DNA from 4 places in the Bradyrhizobium sp. WSM471 genome. Region 1 is predicted to be linked to each of the others. Evidence: riboswitches for the same ligand, from Rfam matches in the RefSeq annotation. Region 1 holds a riboswitch; each other region holds the start of a gene.
What was found. Region 1 has a riboswitch for cobalamin ahead of metE (5-methyltetrahydropteroyltriglutamate--homocysteine S-methyltransferase). Riboswitches for the same ligand answer to the same signal wherever they lie in the genome.
Positions count from the first base shown of each region.

Region 1 (3,203 bases):
CATGGTCTCAGACCCGGGACAGCCGAATTGGGCAAATTGCCCAACATTGAGCGCGTCTGCGTTTGGCACGGCATTTGAAAGGGATCGCCCATGGCATCGCTCGCCTAAGGAGTCGGAAGGCATGGCTTACAAGATCGTCGCTTCGCAATGCACCGTTTGTGGCGCATGTGAGTTCGAGTGTCCCAACGCGGCGATCAGTCTGAAGCGTGACATTTACGTTATCGATGCCAAAAAATGTACGGAGTGCGAGGGCCATTGCGACACGCCGCAATGCGCGGTGGTCTGTCCGGTCCCTGACACCTGTGTCCCGTCCAAGACAGGATAGGCAGCCCGCGACCAAAAGGCCTCATCGCTCGATTTCGCGAACGAAGTTGTAGATGTGGGACCTTGAGGAGACCACGACCGCATGGGGCGCATCGAGGTCGATTAACATCGTTATGAGCTTAAGACGCTGAGCGACGCCGAGGAACCCCTCAAAGGGCTCTGTCGGAGGACACCGTCGAATTTGTCACGAACAAGGACAAGGCCCTCGATGCTCAGTGGCCGCGTTACGGCCTATCTTCGCTGGCGGCGAGTCGAGGCGAGGCAGACCCGGCGTCGAGCGGCCACGGACGCATCGAAGCCGGCGCAAAAGTCGCTGAGCACGTGAACACCTAGTGCACCGAGAAGATCATCTTGGCCAACCTCACGGAGGCGGACGACCTCGTGCCTGGTCGCGGGCCCGCCGAACACCAAGGAGCCGACCTGATCATCCGTTCGGTCCTGGAGCAATCCGGCTTTCGAAATGTCTAGGGAGCCTCGTGGGCTGTGACCAAACGGATGCCGGCCGAGGATGATCGCACCTTCCTGACGCGCAGGTTCGAAAAGCTGCTGACGGAAAAGGTCGCCTCCTCGCGATCACACAGATACCGAAAGCCGCCCGGGTTCGTTCCGGTGGTGGAGCTCAACCGTTACGCGAGCAGGGAGCGAATGCATTTCAAAAGCGGAGCCTCCACAGATCCGGGCGTGTTCACTAGGCCGCGAGCAAGACCGTCTTACCTGCCTAGTGCGCTCGTAATCGCTTGGGCAATGTCGCAGCGAGAATCGGTAGGTTGACGCATCGATCCTCGTGCGCATAATCCAAGCCGTCGCGGTCTCCGGATTTCGTTTGATCCGGAGCTAAGAGGGAAGCCGGTGCAATGCCGGCGCTGCCCCCGCAACTGTAAGCGGCGAGCCGCTGTCCAACGAAGTCACTGAAGCCATGCGGCTTCGGGAAGGCCGGACAGCAGCGACGACCCGTGAGCCAGGAGACCTGCCTCGACAAGATATCGTCCACGGGCGGGGCGTCCCGGTGTGCGCCAAGCAGTTGTCGCTCACGCGATGTTCGCTGTCTGCGTCCGCCATGGCCTTTGCCCCAACATGGGGTCTAAGCTATGTCAATCCTTTCGCTTCCCGTTGCCACACTGGGGACGTCACGCATCGGCCCACGACGCGAACTCAAATTCGCGCTCGAGAGCTACTGGGCGGGAAAATCTAGCGAAGCCGAGCTCCTCGAGGCGGGGAGTGGACTTCGTGCCGCTAATTGGGCACGGCAAAAATCCCGCGGTGCGACCGTCATTCCTTCGAATGACTTCTCGCTCTACGACCATGTGCTCGATACCAGCCTAATGGTCGGCGCGATTCCCGACGTTTACGGCTGGAACGAAGGTCCTGTGTCGCTCAAAACCTACTTCACCATGGCGCGTGGCGCTCAAGACGGTGGTCACGCTCAGCATGGGCCCGGCGTAGCCGCACAGGAGATGACGAAGTGGTTCGATACGAACTACCACTACATGGTGCCGGAATTTCACCAGGATCAGATCTTTAAGTATGCCTCTCGGAAGCCGATCGAGGAATATGAGGAGGCAAGAAGCCTCGGTTATCAGACGCGGCCCGTCCTAGTGGGCCCAGTCACTTTCCTGAAGCTCGGCAAAAGCGTAAATCCCGCATTCAATCCGCTGTCGCTGCTTGATCGACTCCTCCCCGTCTATGTCGATGTTCTCCGCGAACTAGCCTCGCGCGGCGCTGAATGGGTTCAGCTCGACGAGCCATGCCTAGTGATGGACGTCGACGAAGCATCTCGGGCCGCTGTCCGCCGGGCCTATGCTCATTTCGCTAAGGCCGTGCCGGCGCTTAAAATCATGCTGGCCACATACTTCGGGGCTGTCGGCGACAATCTTGAAACAGTATTGGCCTTGCCCGTTGCCGGGGTTCATGTCGACCTGGTTCGTGCACCTGACCAGTTGGACGCGATTGTCGCCAGAGCAGGTAGAGATCTAGTGGTCTCGCTCGGTGTCGTTGATGGTCGCAACGTGTGGCGCTCTAATCTGCCGGCGCTACTCGACCAACTTGCTCCTATGGTCAAAAAACTGGGCAGGGACCGTGTTCAGATTGCCCCCTCCTGCTCGCTGCTTCATGTTCCGACCGATATTGAACTAGAGATCGATCTCGATCCCAATCTGAAGACGTGGTTGGCGTTCTCAGTGCAGAAGATCAAGGAACTTTCGATATTGGGCAAAGCGCTGGCTGGCCATGCTGCCGACGTGGCCGATGAACTCACGCTCTCAGAGGATGCATCCGTCACCCGCGAAACATCGCCGAAGATCCACAGTGCGAACGTCGCCGGACGAATGGCCGCGATCGACGATAGCATGCGTCGCCGTCGCAGTGCGTTCACCCAGCGCGCCGACGTCCAACGCGTCGCCTTCGCATTGCCGATGTTTCCAACCACAACCATCGGATCCTTCCCGCAAACGGCGGACGTCCGCAATGCGCGTGCAGCTCATGCGCGGGGAGCGCTGAATGACACGCAGTACGAGCAGCTTCTGAAAGCGGAGACAGCCCATACCGTGCATTGGCAGGAAGATATCGGCCTGGACGTGCTCGTACACGGTGAGTTCGAGCGCAATGACATGGTTCAATACTTTGGCGAGCAGCTGTTGGGTTTCGCATTCACCAAGCACGGCTGGGTTCAGTCTTATGGCTCGCGGTGCGTTCGTCCTCCTATCCTGTTTGGAGATGTCTCCCGCCCGAAGCCCATGACCGTTAAATGGTGGCGACATGCGCAGTCTCTGACCAAAAAACCCGTCAAGGCTATGCTGACCGGACCGGTGACGATCCTGAACTGGTCGTTTGTCCGTGACGACATCCCGCGGAGCGAGACATGCCGACAGATCGCTCTCGCG
Region 1 covers NZ_CM001442.1:1,436,801-1,440,003, forward strand. Annotated here, with positions in the region: gene BRA471DRAFT_RS36220 (4Fe-4S binding protein) at 122-325, shown strand; cobalamin riboswitch at 1,114-1,314, shown strand; gene metE (5-methyltetrahydropteroyltriglutamate--homocysteine S-methyltransferase) at 1,413-3,203, shown strand, end outside.

Region 2 (3,203 bases), 1.4 Mb from region 1:
CCTTGGCAATCTCGAAACAGCTGAACGACACGTGAAGGCGCCCGGAGCCAATCTGAACCGGGCGCTCGCAAACGCGAAACGAGGCGCGCAGAGAGCCGCGGCTTTGACCAGCCGCTTGTTGGCATTTTCGCGCCGGCAGGCGCTCGATCCCAAGCCGATCAACGTGAACAACTACGTCAACGGTCTGCAGGAATTCCTCCAGCGTACGCTCGGAGAGAGCATCGAAGTCCAAACGGTCGGAAGTGCGGGGCTATGGCAAATTGAAGCTGACGCCAATCATCTAGAGTCAGCCATCGTCAACCTGGCAATTAACGCTCGTGATTCCATGCCCGACGGCGGAAAGCTGACAGTGGAAGCTGCCAACATCTCCGCCGACGATGACTACTGCCGGCTCAATCCTGAACTGGCGCCCGGTCAGTACGTCGCCATTTGCGTGACTGACACCGGTGGCGGGATGTCGCGCGATGTTCTCAGTCACGCCTTCGAGCCGTTCTTTACCACCAAGGAGCCGGGTCACGGCACCGGCCTTGGCTTGAGCCAGGTCTATGGCTTCGTCAAACAATCCGGAGGGCACGCAAAAATCTACAGCGAGGTGGGGCAAGGCACGACGATCAAGCTGTATTTCCCGCGCTTCACCGGCAGTGCCCGACACGAGGAAGTGGCACCTGAGGAGCTCGCTGAGGGTGAGATATTCGAGACCATTCTCGTCGTCGAGGATGATGAAGATCTGCGCGTCTATATTTCTGACGTCCTGCGCGATCTCAACTACCGCGTTCTCTCGGCCCGCACCGCCCAAGCCGCCCTGACCATTCTCCTGCAGGACCAGTCGAAGGTCGATCTTCTTCTCACGGACGTGGTCATGCCCGGGATCAATGGTCGCGAACTCGGCCGGCGCGCGCTTCAAATTAGACCGCGACTGAAGATACTGTACATGACCGGGTACTCGCGCAATGCCGTCGTCCATCAGGGGAGGCTTGATGAAGGCGTAAACCTGCTGGAGAAGCCGATCTCGCAAGCGAAACTAGCGCTGAAGGTGCGAGAGATTCTCGACCAGCTGACCTAAGGTCAGACAGCGGTAGCATCCTGCGACCGCCGGCGCCGGCGACTACCACTCTTCCAACGCCCGCTCGTGATCCTTAGGCGAAGAGCGCCTCAGGCGTCTTGATGTCCGCTGTCTCTGGTAAAACGGGCGCGTGGCTGAATTTGCCGCGCCGGGGGTCTTTGACCCCGCAGGCTGACGTCAAGTCCCGGGAGACTGGCGGGCGCAGCAGCGACACCCTGCGACCATCGCTGGGCGAGCTGGTTTAAAATCCCTCCCGGTTGTTGACGGGACGATCACCAGATGCCACTTTCGTGATCGGTAGTGTCCGCAAGGACTCATCAAGGGAATGCGGTGCGTCCGTCTCGGCGGACCATTCCGCGGCTGCCCCCGCAACTGTAAGCGGATAGCCGACGACCAGCAAAACCACTGGAGCCAATCGGTCTCTGGGAAGGTGGTCGAAGGCGATAACCCGCGAGCCAGGAAACCTGCTGCCAGCCATAAGTCACGCGCGAACGCATTGGGCGGGGTGCCTCGATGTCGGACAAGTAGCCGGTGCATCTGCCGCTTGGGGCGAAGGCAGGTGACTAAGGCAACCGCGGTGACGGTTTGTTTGCGTCGCCGCAGAGCGTTCTTGTGCAACATCTTCATTTCGGCAGCGGCATTGCGCCGGCATTTTCGCTTAACCGCAGTGGCATCTCTCAGGGCGTGACCGGCCGCATGCCTGGCACTCGGTCTGGCCTGCTCATCTTGCTGCTCTCTACCTCGGTGTGCCCCATGGCAACGGCGCAGACCGCCGCCCGGGACACCTCCCGAGAGGTGGAGCCCGTGATCGTCTCGCCACCTGCCGCGCGACGGGCTCCCGCCGTCAGCGCGGGCGCTCAGAAGCCGCGGACGGCCCGCCGCGCCCCGGGGCGCAATCTGTCCGCTTCGGTGGTCGCCGTCCCGGCAACCCAGCCATTGAGCGGCCCGATTCAGACGCCGCTGAACACGGCCGCCGTTACTGGCGTTGGCTCCCGGCTTGGAATCACGGCACGGGAAATGCCCGCGACCGTCGAGGTCATCGACCAGCGCGTTATGCAGGAACTTGGCATCCGGACGACCACCGACGTCGCCAAAGCGGCGGCCGGCGTGACCGGCGGCGATGCTCCGGGTGCACCCGCCATCTTCTCGATGCGCGGCTTTTCCGGGGACCAGATCAGCACTCTCTACAACGGCATCCAGATCGGGCCATCGACCATGACCGGCCGCCCCATGGATGTCGCCGGATTGCAGCAGGTGGAGATCATCAAGGGGCCGGATTCACTCGTAGCCGGCTTAGGGGCGACCGGCGGCGCAATCAATTTCGTCACGAAGGCGCCGCACACCGGGCCTGTTGTCAATGACGCCTTCACCTTCTACGATTCCTTCAACGGTTATCGCGCCGGCTATGGTTCGGGCGGCAGCACACTGATCGACGGGCTCGACTACCGCTTCGACATCAGTCACTTCAACAACAAGGGATTTATCGACGACACCTATTCGAAGCTCAGCAATGTCTCGGGCCAGCTGAACTATCGCGTCAACAACAGCCTGAAGGTCTGGGGCGCGGCCGAGTACAGGCAGGATAAGGACCGCTTCTATTGGGGCACGCCGCTGGTGCCGGCGAATGCGCCGGGCATCGTGCCGACATCAGGCGTCGTTTCGGGCCAGTGGAGCAACTACTACCTCGGCGGCGGCACGCCGGTCCCGGTCACCGTCGATGCGCGCACGCTGACGACAAACTACAACGTGCTCGACAACCACAGCGGGGCGAACGAGCTGTGGCTGCGCAGCGGCTTTCAATGGGACATCACCAACAACATCTCCCTCAAGAGCCAGGTCTACGGCTATGACGCCCACCGGCACTGGTTCAATAACGAGATCACCTCATTTGATCAGACCGTAGGCAATTTCGCGGGCGCGCAGAGCATCTATCGCGAGCGCCTGGCGCTCGATCATGCGCAGCGGCTCTACGGCAACATCACAGACCTTACCGTCAATTCCAATCTGGCCGGCATGGACAACCGTTTCGTCGCCACCGTCGCGGCGAGCAGCTCGCAATTCAACGTCTCGCAGGACACGCTGTTCTCTTCGGACTACGTCGATCTCCTCAATCCGGACCGCGGCCTTTATGGTCCGCGCA
Region 2 covers NZ_CM001442.1:41,394-44,596, forward strand. Annotated here, with positions in the region: gene BRA471DRAFT_RS00175 (PAS domain-containing sensor histidine kinase) at 1-1,063, shown strand, start outside; cobalamin riboswitch at 1,345-1,550, shown strand; gene BRA471DRAFT_RS00180 (TonB-dependent siderophore receptor) at 1,817-3,203, shown strand, end outside.
Region 2: linked by a shared signal. The riboswitch ahead of BRA471DRAFT_RS00180 (TonB-dependent siderophore receptor) and the one ahead of metE (5-methyltetrahydropteroyltriglutamate--homocysteine S-methyltransferase) in region 1 are both predicted to bind cobalamin.

Region 3 (3,203 bases), 2.0 Mb from region 1:
CTGCTGGTGATCGATCCATCCGGCCAGGCACAAACGGCGGCGGCAATCGCGGCGGGCCTTCGCGACTACCGCCCCGGTGTGCGCCTTGCGGGCGTCGTGCTCAATCGCGTTGCGAGCCCGCGCCACGAAGCTCTCGTGCGGCGTGCGCTGCTGGACGCCGGCATCGCCGTGTTCGGCGCGCTGCCGCGCCATGCCGAGATCAGCCTGCCGAAGCGGCATCTCGGGCTGGTCCAGGCCGAGGAGCAGGCGGAGATCGGCAAGCTGATCGACGAGGCCGCGCGCTTCGTCGCAGAGCATGTCGATCTCGACGCGGTGCTGCGTTCGGCGGCCACGTGGTCGCCGCAACCTGCCGCGAGCCACGTCAACGTGACGCCGCCCGGCCAGCGCATTGCGTTGGCCCGCGACGCCGCGTTCTCCTTCGTCTATCCGCATATGCTGGAAGCGTGGCGCGCGGCGGGTGCGGAGATATCGACATTCTCGCCCCTCGCCGATGAAGGCCCTGATCCGGGCGCCGATGTGTGCTGGCTGCCTGGCGGCTATCCCGAGCTGCAGGCCGGCAAGATCGCGGCCAATGCGCGCTTCCACAGCGGATTGCGCGCCTTCGCCGAGACGCGGCCGGTACACGGCGAATGCGGAGGCTATATGGTGCTGGGCACTGCTTTGACCGATGCCGACGGCATCCGCCACGAGATGACGGGCCTGCTCGGCCTCGAGACGAGCTTTGCCAAACGCCGCATGCATCTGGGCTACCGCCTCGCCGAGCTCGCCGCGCCGATGCCGGGTCATCGGGCGGGCGCACGCCTGCGTGGCCACGAATTCCACTATTCGACGATCGTCGCGCAGCCCGACACGCCGCTGGCGGTCGTGCACGACGCGACAGGCGCGGTGATCGCCGAGACCGGCTCGCGGCGGGGACGAGCCACCGGCACGTTCTTCCACCTGATCGCGGAGGACCGGTGAGCGGTTTTGTGTCCTTCGTCTCCGCCGGCCCCGGCGATCCCGAACTCCTCACGCTCAAGGGTGCCGCGCGCCTGCGCGAGGCCGATGTCGTGCTCTATGACGATCTTGCTTCGGGCGCGATCCTCGATCTGGCCCGGCCCGGCGCCAATCTCGTCGCGGTGGGAAAGCGGGCCGGACGGCCCTCGACCAAGCAGCACCACGTCAACCGATTGCTGGTCGACTATGCCGCAACAGGCGCGCGCGTGGTGCGGTTGAAGTCCGGCGATGCCGGCATCTTTGGCCGGCTCGAGGAGGAGCTCGAGACCCTGCGTGAAGCGGGCATCGGCTACGAGATCATTCCGGGCGTCACCACGGCCTGCGTGGCTGCGGCCCAGGCCGGGATTCCCTTGACCCGGCGCCATACCTCGCGCCGGGTGCAGTTCATCACCGGCGCGGACGTCACCGGCGAGCTGCCGCCAGACCTCAATTGGGTGGCGCTGGCCGATCCCGAGGCGACGACCGTGGTCTATATGGGCCGGCGCACATTTCCGGCGCTCGTCGCAAAATTGATCGAGCACGGGCTCGCCCCGACCACGCCGGCGTTGTTTGCCGAATCGCTCGGCCGTCCCGATGAGCGACTGGTCCGCACCACCATTTCGGAACTTGCCGAGCAGCTTGCGCGGGGCGGAGCGGCATCCACGGCGGCCGTCATCCTGTTCGGCGCGCTGGCGGGGGATTATCCGTCATGACGCTCTCGGCCGCCCTTCACCCCTTGACGCCCGGCTGGCGAAAGGGGCACACAGGAGAGGCATGGTGCTCGACGCGGCGCAAAGCGCCGGAGCATAATCGGGAATGGGGATGGGCGGACCCAATTGCGGCGCCCAAAACCCCAGCCGCCCCCGCGACTGTAAGCGGTGAGGGACTTCGATCAGCCACTGGGCCGCAAGGCCCGGGAAGGCCGGAGACTCCCAGTGAACCGCGAGCCAGGAGACCGGCCGTGCACGTTTTGAGGCCAAGGCCGTCGGGTGTGACGGCAAGAAGGATCTGAGCCATGCATATCGAACCCGGACTAGTCTCGGACGCCAAGCTCGTGCTGAGTTACGCAACCGGCATCGCCGTCGGCGGCGTTGCCTTGAAGCTCGCGGTCGAGACCGTGCGCGAGCAGGGCATCACGTCGTTCGCGGCGCGCACGCTCGCCACCACGGGACTCGTGTTTATCTTCTTCGAGATCCTGCCGCACTTCCCGGTCGGCGTCTCCGAAGTGCACTTCATCCTCGGCTCGACCTTGTTCCTGCTGTTTGGAGCGGCGCCTGCGGCCTTCGGCCTCGCGTTCGGCCTGCTGTTCCAGGGCATCTTCTTCGAGCCGCCCGACTTGCCGCAATATGGCATGAACGTCACCACGCTGCTGGTGCCGCTGTTCGGGATCCAGGCAATCGCCACGCGGATCATTTCGCGCAACACGGCCTATGTCGATCTGAAGTACCGCCAGGCGCTGGCGCTTTCGACGACCTATCAGGCCGGCGTCATCGCCTGGGTCGCGTTCTGGGCGCTCTATGGCGCCGGTTTTGCCGTGACCAACCTTGCCAGCATCGCGACCTTCGCGGCGTCCTATGCGCTCGTCATCGTGATCGAGCCTCTTGCCGATCTCGGCGTGCTGGCGCTGGCGAAGTCGCTGCGCGGCGTCACCGCGGCCGGCCTCGTCACGCCGCGTTTGCACAACGCGGCCTAGAGACAAGCGAACGGGCGGCCGTCATGGCCGCCCTTCGCAGCTCCGATGCTCACGCTCTCCCTGATAGGCATCGGTTGCGGCGATCCCGGGCAGCTCACGCGCGCCGCGATCGGTGCCATCAACGCGGCCGATCTCGTCCTGATCCCGCGCAAGGGGACGGCCAAGTCCGATCTCGCCGATCTCAGGCGGACGATCTGCGCGGATGTGCTCACCAGCGACACGACGCGCATCGCCGAGTTCGATCTGCCCGTGCGCGACGCCGCTGAAGCGGACTATCGCAAGGGCGTGGACGATTGGCACGATGCCGTGGCCGCTGTCTGGTCGCAGACGATCGCAGATCATCTCGAAGGCAAAGGCAAGGTCGCGCTGCTGATCTGGGGCGATCCCTCGCTTTACGATTCCTCGCTGCGCATTGCGCGGCGGCTCGATCCTTCACCTGAGATCGAAGTCGTGCCCGGCATCACCTCGATCCAGGCGCTGTGTGCAGCGCATGCGCTGCCGCTCAACGATATCGGCGAGCCCTTTCTGGTCACGA
Region 3 covers NZ_CM001442.1:3,441,584-3,444,786, forward strand. Annotated here, with positions in the region: gene BRA471DRAFT_RS14990 (cobyrinate a,c-diamide synthase) at 1-960, shown strand, start outside; gene cobA (uroporphyrinogen-III C-methyltransferase) at 957-1,688, shown strand; cobalamin riboswitch at 1,734-1,954, shown strand; gene BRA471DRAFT_RS15000 (energy-coupling factor ABC transporter permease) at 1,991-2,668, shown strand; gene cobF (precorrin-6A synthase (deacetylating)) at 2,714-3,203, shown strand, end outside.
Region 3: linked by a shared signal. The riboswitch ahead of BRA471DRAFT_RS15000 (energy-coupling factor ABC transporter permease) and the one ahead of metE (5-methyltetrahydropteroyltriglutamate--homocysteine S-methyltransferase) in region 1 are both predicted to bind cobalamin.

Region 4 (3,203 bases), 2.0 Mb from region 1:
ACAGGTCCCGCATAGAGGCCCGAGGCCAACGCAAGCTGAGCGATCGCGGCTTGCGCCGCGACAGGGCCGCCGGTGTCGCAGAGCACCTTGAGCCGCCGCAAGGTCGAGACCGGCAGGGTCGAATATGCATCCAGTCGCGTGTCGTCGCGGCCGTCGGCCGGCAACACGGCCAGCACGATGCCGCGCTCCTTCACCAGTTGCTGCAGCGCCGCGAGCCCATACGGCCAGTAGGATTCCCCGCCGATCAGACGCACGAGGATGCCGCGCGCCTGCGCAAGCGTGCGCTCGATGTAGGTGTCGACCGAGAGCGGATGACGGAGTTCGGCGAGATTGACGAGGCGTAGCGACGGCAGGCTGTCGCGGCCCCGGCGCCAGCCGGCCGCGAACGCCGCCAGATCGGAATCCGAATACGAGAGCACCACGAGATCGGCCGGGTCCTGGCCGATGTCCCTTGGTGTCGCAGTCTCCTCGAGACCGCGGCTCTCGCGGAAGACGACGTGCATCAGATACCGAGTCCCGCCTTGATCGCGGCTTCATCAATGTTTCCGTGCTCGCCGATCACGACGAGCTTTGACTGCCTCGCACCCATGCCCCAGGGCTTGTCGAACTGGTGTCGCACGCGCTCGCCGACCGCTTGCAGCAAGAGGCGCATCGGCTTGCCTTCCACCGCGATGTATCCCTTGACGCGCAGGACGTTCTGCTCGCGCGCCAGACGCTGAACGGATGCGACCAGCGTGTCGATATCGGTCACCTCAGGAACATCAATGACGACGGATGCAAAATCGTCGTGCTCGTGATCCTCCTCGCCGTCGTGATGCGAGGGACGCGCGGCGAGATCGTTCTCGGCGGCAGCGCCGAGGCCGAGGATGAGGCGGGCGTCGATCGCACCGTCGGTGATCGCCAGCATCGGCACGCGGCGCGGCATCTCGGCGGTGATCGCCGCCTTGGCTGCTTCGAGGCCTGCCGCGCCCGCAAGATCGGCCTTGGTCAGCAGCACGATGTCGGCGCAGGCAATCTGGTCCTCGAACACTTCCGACAGCGGCGTCTCATGGTCGAGATTGCCGTCCGCCGCGCGCTGCGCCTCGACGGCGTCAGGGTCGGGCGCGAAACGGCCGGCGGCGACAGCTTCGGCGTCGGCCAGCGCGATCACGCCGTCGACCGTGATGCGCGAACGGATCTCCGGCCAGTCGAATGCCTTGAGCAACGGCTTGGGCAGCGCCAGGCCCGAGGTCTCGATCAGGATGTGATCGGGCCGCACCGACCGCGACAGCAGCTTCTCCATGGTCGGAATGAAATCGTCGGCAACGGTGCAGCAGATGCAGCCATTAGCAAGTTCGATGATGTTCTCTTCCGGACAATTCGCATCGGCGCAGGATTTCAGAATCTCGCCATCGACGCCCTCGCTGCCGAACTCGTTGACGAGCACCGCCAGCTTCTTCCCGTTGGCGTTGGCAAGCAGATGCTGGATCAGCGTGGTCTTGCCGGAACCGAGAAAGCCCGTGACGACCGTGACCGGGACTTTTGCGAGCGAATTCATTCGGCGGCCTCCGGCACGACGGCCAAGGGGAGAATGGGGGGAATGGGGGGAATGCGGGCAAGCGATTGCTTGCGGAAGATCTCCGGGCGGCTGCGCCATGGCACGAGGCCGTCGGGTGCGGCCACATAGGCCGCGGCGCCCGCGACCACGTCGCTCGCATTCGCATCCGACAGACGGCCATAGACATAGGACCAGCGGCCGGGCGCGCTGAGCGCGACCGAGCAACCCTGGTTGCACGCAGACAGGCATTCGACGGGAACCACGCTGACGCCGTCAGGCACGCCGGCCTCGAGGATCGCACCGTGCAGGCGCTTGCCGGGCGTCGTCTCGCCCTCGCCAAGCGTCTGGCCGGCGCGGCAGGTGATGCAGACATGAAGTGTGACGGTCATCGCTTCTTCCAGAATAAACAGCGGGAAGCGAAGAGGCCCACGAACCGTTCTTGCGAAGGCCCGTTTCCCCGTCGCGGAACACCCCGTCCGCCGGTCCAAAATCGTCCGCGCTGGCAGGTCTCCCGGCTTCCGGAGCAGGGTTTCCCCTTCGATCCCCGCCTTCCCGATCCCGTAGGGGATCAGTGGCTTCGGGCATCTCTCCGGTCACGGTCGCGGGGGCGGCTGCATTTTGGAACCAAATCTTGCCGATTCGGACCCTATCGCATTCCCTCTTCGCCTGTCGTAGGACAGGAACCAACGCCGGGTCACCATTTGCCCCCGACCGCCTCTTGTCAAGCCGAAGGACCCCGTCCGATGACGTCAGAACCGGATACCCAGACGGCCGACGAAACCGACGCCCGCCACGCCTCGAAAATGGCGAAGAAGAAGGTCGCCCGCGACAAGATCATGGCGACCAAGAGCGGCGAAAAGGGCCTCATCATCGTCCACACCGGCGCCGGCAAGGGCAAGTCGTCCTCGGCCTTCGGCATGATCGTCCGCTGCGTCGCCCATGGCTTCCCCTGCGCGGTCGTGCAGTTCATCAAGGGCGCCTGGGATACCGGCGAGCGCCGCATGCTCACCGGCCATTTCGGCGACCTCTGCCAATTCCACGCCATGGGCGAGGGTTTTACCTGGGAGACGCAGGACCGCGCTCGCGACATCGCCGCCGCGCGCGCCGGCTGGGAGAAGGCCAAGGAGCTGATCCTCGACCAGAATCTCCGCATGGTCGTGCTCGACGAGATCAACATCGCGCTGCGCTACGATTATCTGGACATCGCCGAGGTCGTCGATTTCCTGGTGACCTCGAAGCCGCCGATGACGCATGTCGTGCTCACCGGACGCAACGCCAAGGACGAGCTGATCGAGATCGCCGATCTCGTCACCGAGATGACGCTGGTCAAGCATCCCTTCCGCTCCGGCATAAAGGCGCAAGCCGGCGTCGAGTTCTAAGAAACTCGCGATGGCGCGCGCATTGATGATCCAGGGGGCCGGCTCGGACGTGGGCAAGTCGCTCATCGTTGCCGGCCTCGCGCGCGCCTTTGTGCGACGCGGCCTGCGCGTGCTCCCGTTCAAGCCGCAGAACATGTCGAACAACGCGGCCGTCACCGTCGACGGCGGCGAGATCGGCCGCGCCCAGGCACTCCAGGCGCTGGCCGCTCGCGTCGAGCCGCACACCGACATGAATCCGGTGCTGCTCAAGCCCGAGACCGATGTCGGCGCGCAGGTGATCGTGCAAG
Region 4 covers NZ_CM001442.1:3,428,985-3,432,187, reverse strand. Annotated here, with positions in the region: gene cobN (cobaltochelatase subunit CobN) at 1-503, opposite strand, end outside; gene cobW (cobalamin biosynthesis protein CobW) at 503-1,537, opposite strand; gene BRA471DRAFT_RS14935 (DUF1636 domain-containing protein) at 1,534-1,926, opposite strand; cobalamin riboswitch at 2,021-2,240, opposite strand; gene cobO (cob(I)yrinic acid a,c-diamide adenosyltransferase) at 2,281-2,916, shown strand; gene BRA471DRAFT_RS14925 (cobyric acid synthase) at 2,927-3,203, shown strand, end outside.
Region 4: linked by a shared signal. The riboswitch ahead of BRA471DRAFT_RS14935 (DUF1636 domain-containing protein) and the one ahead of metE (5-methyltetrahydropteroyltriglutamate--homocysteine S-methyltransferase) in region 1 are both predicted to bind cobalamin.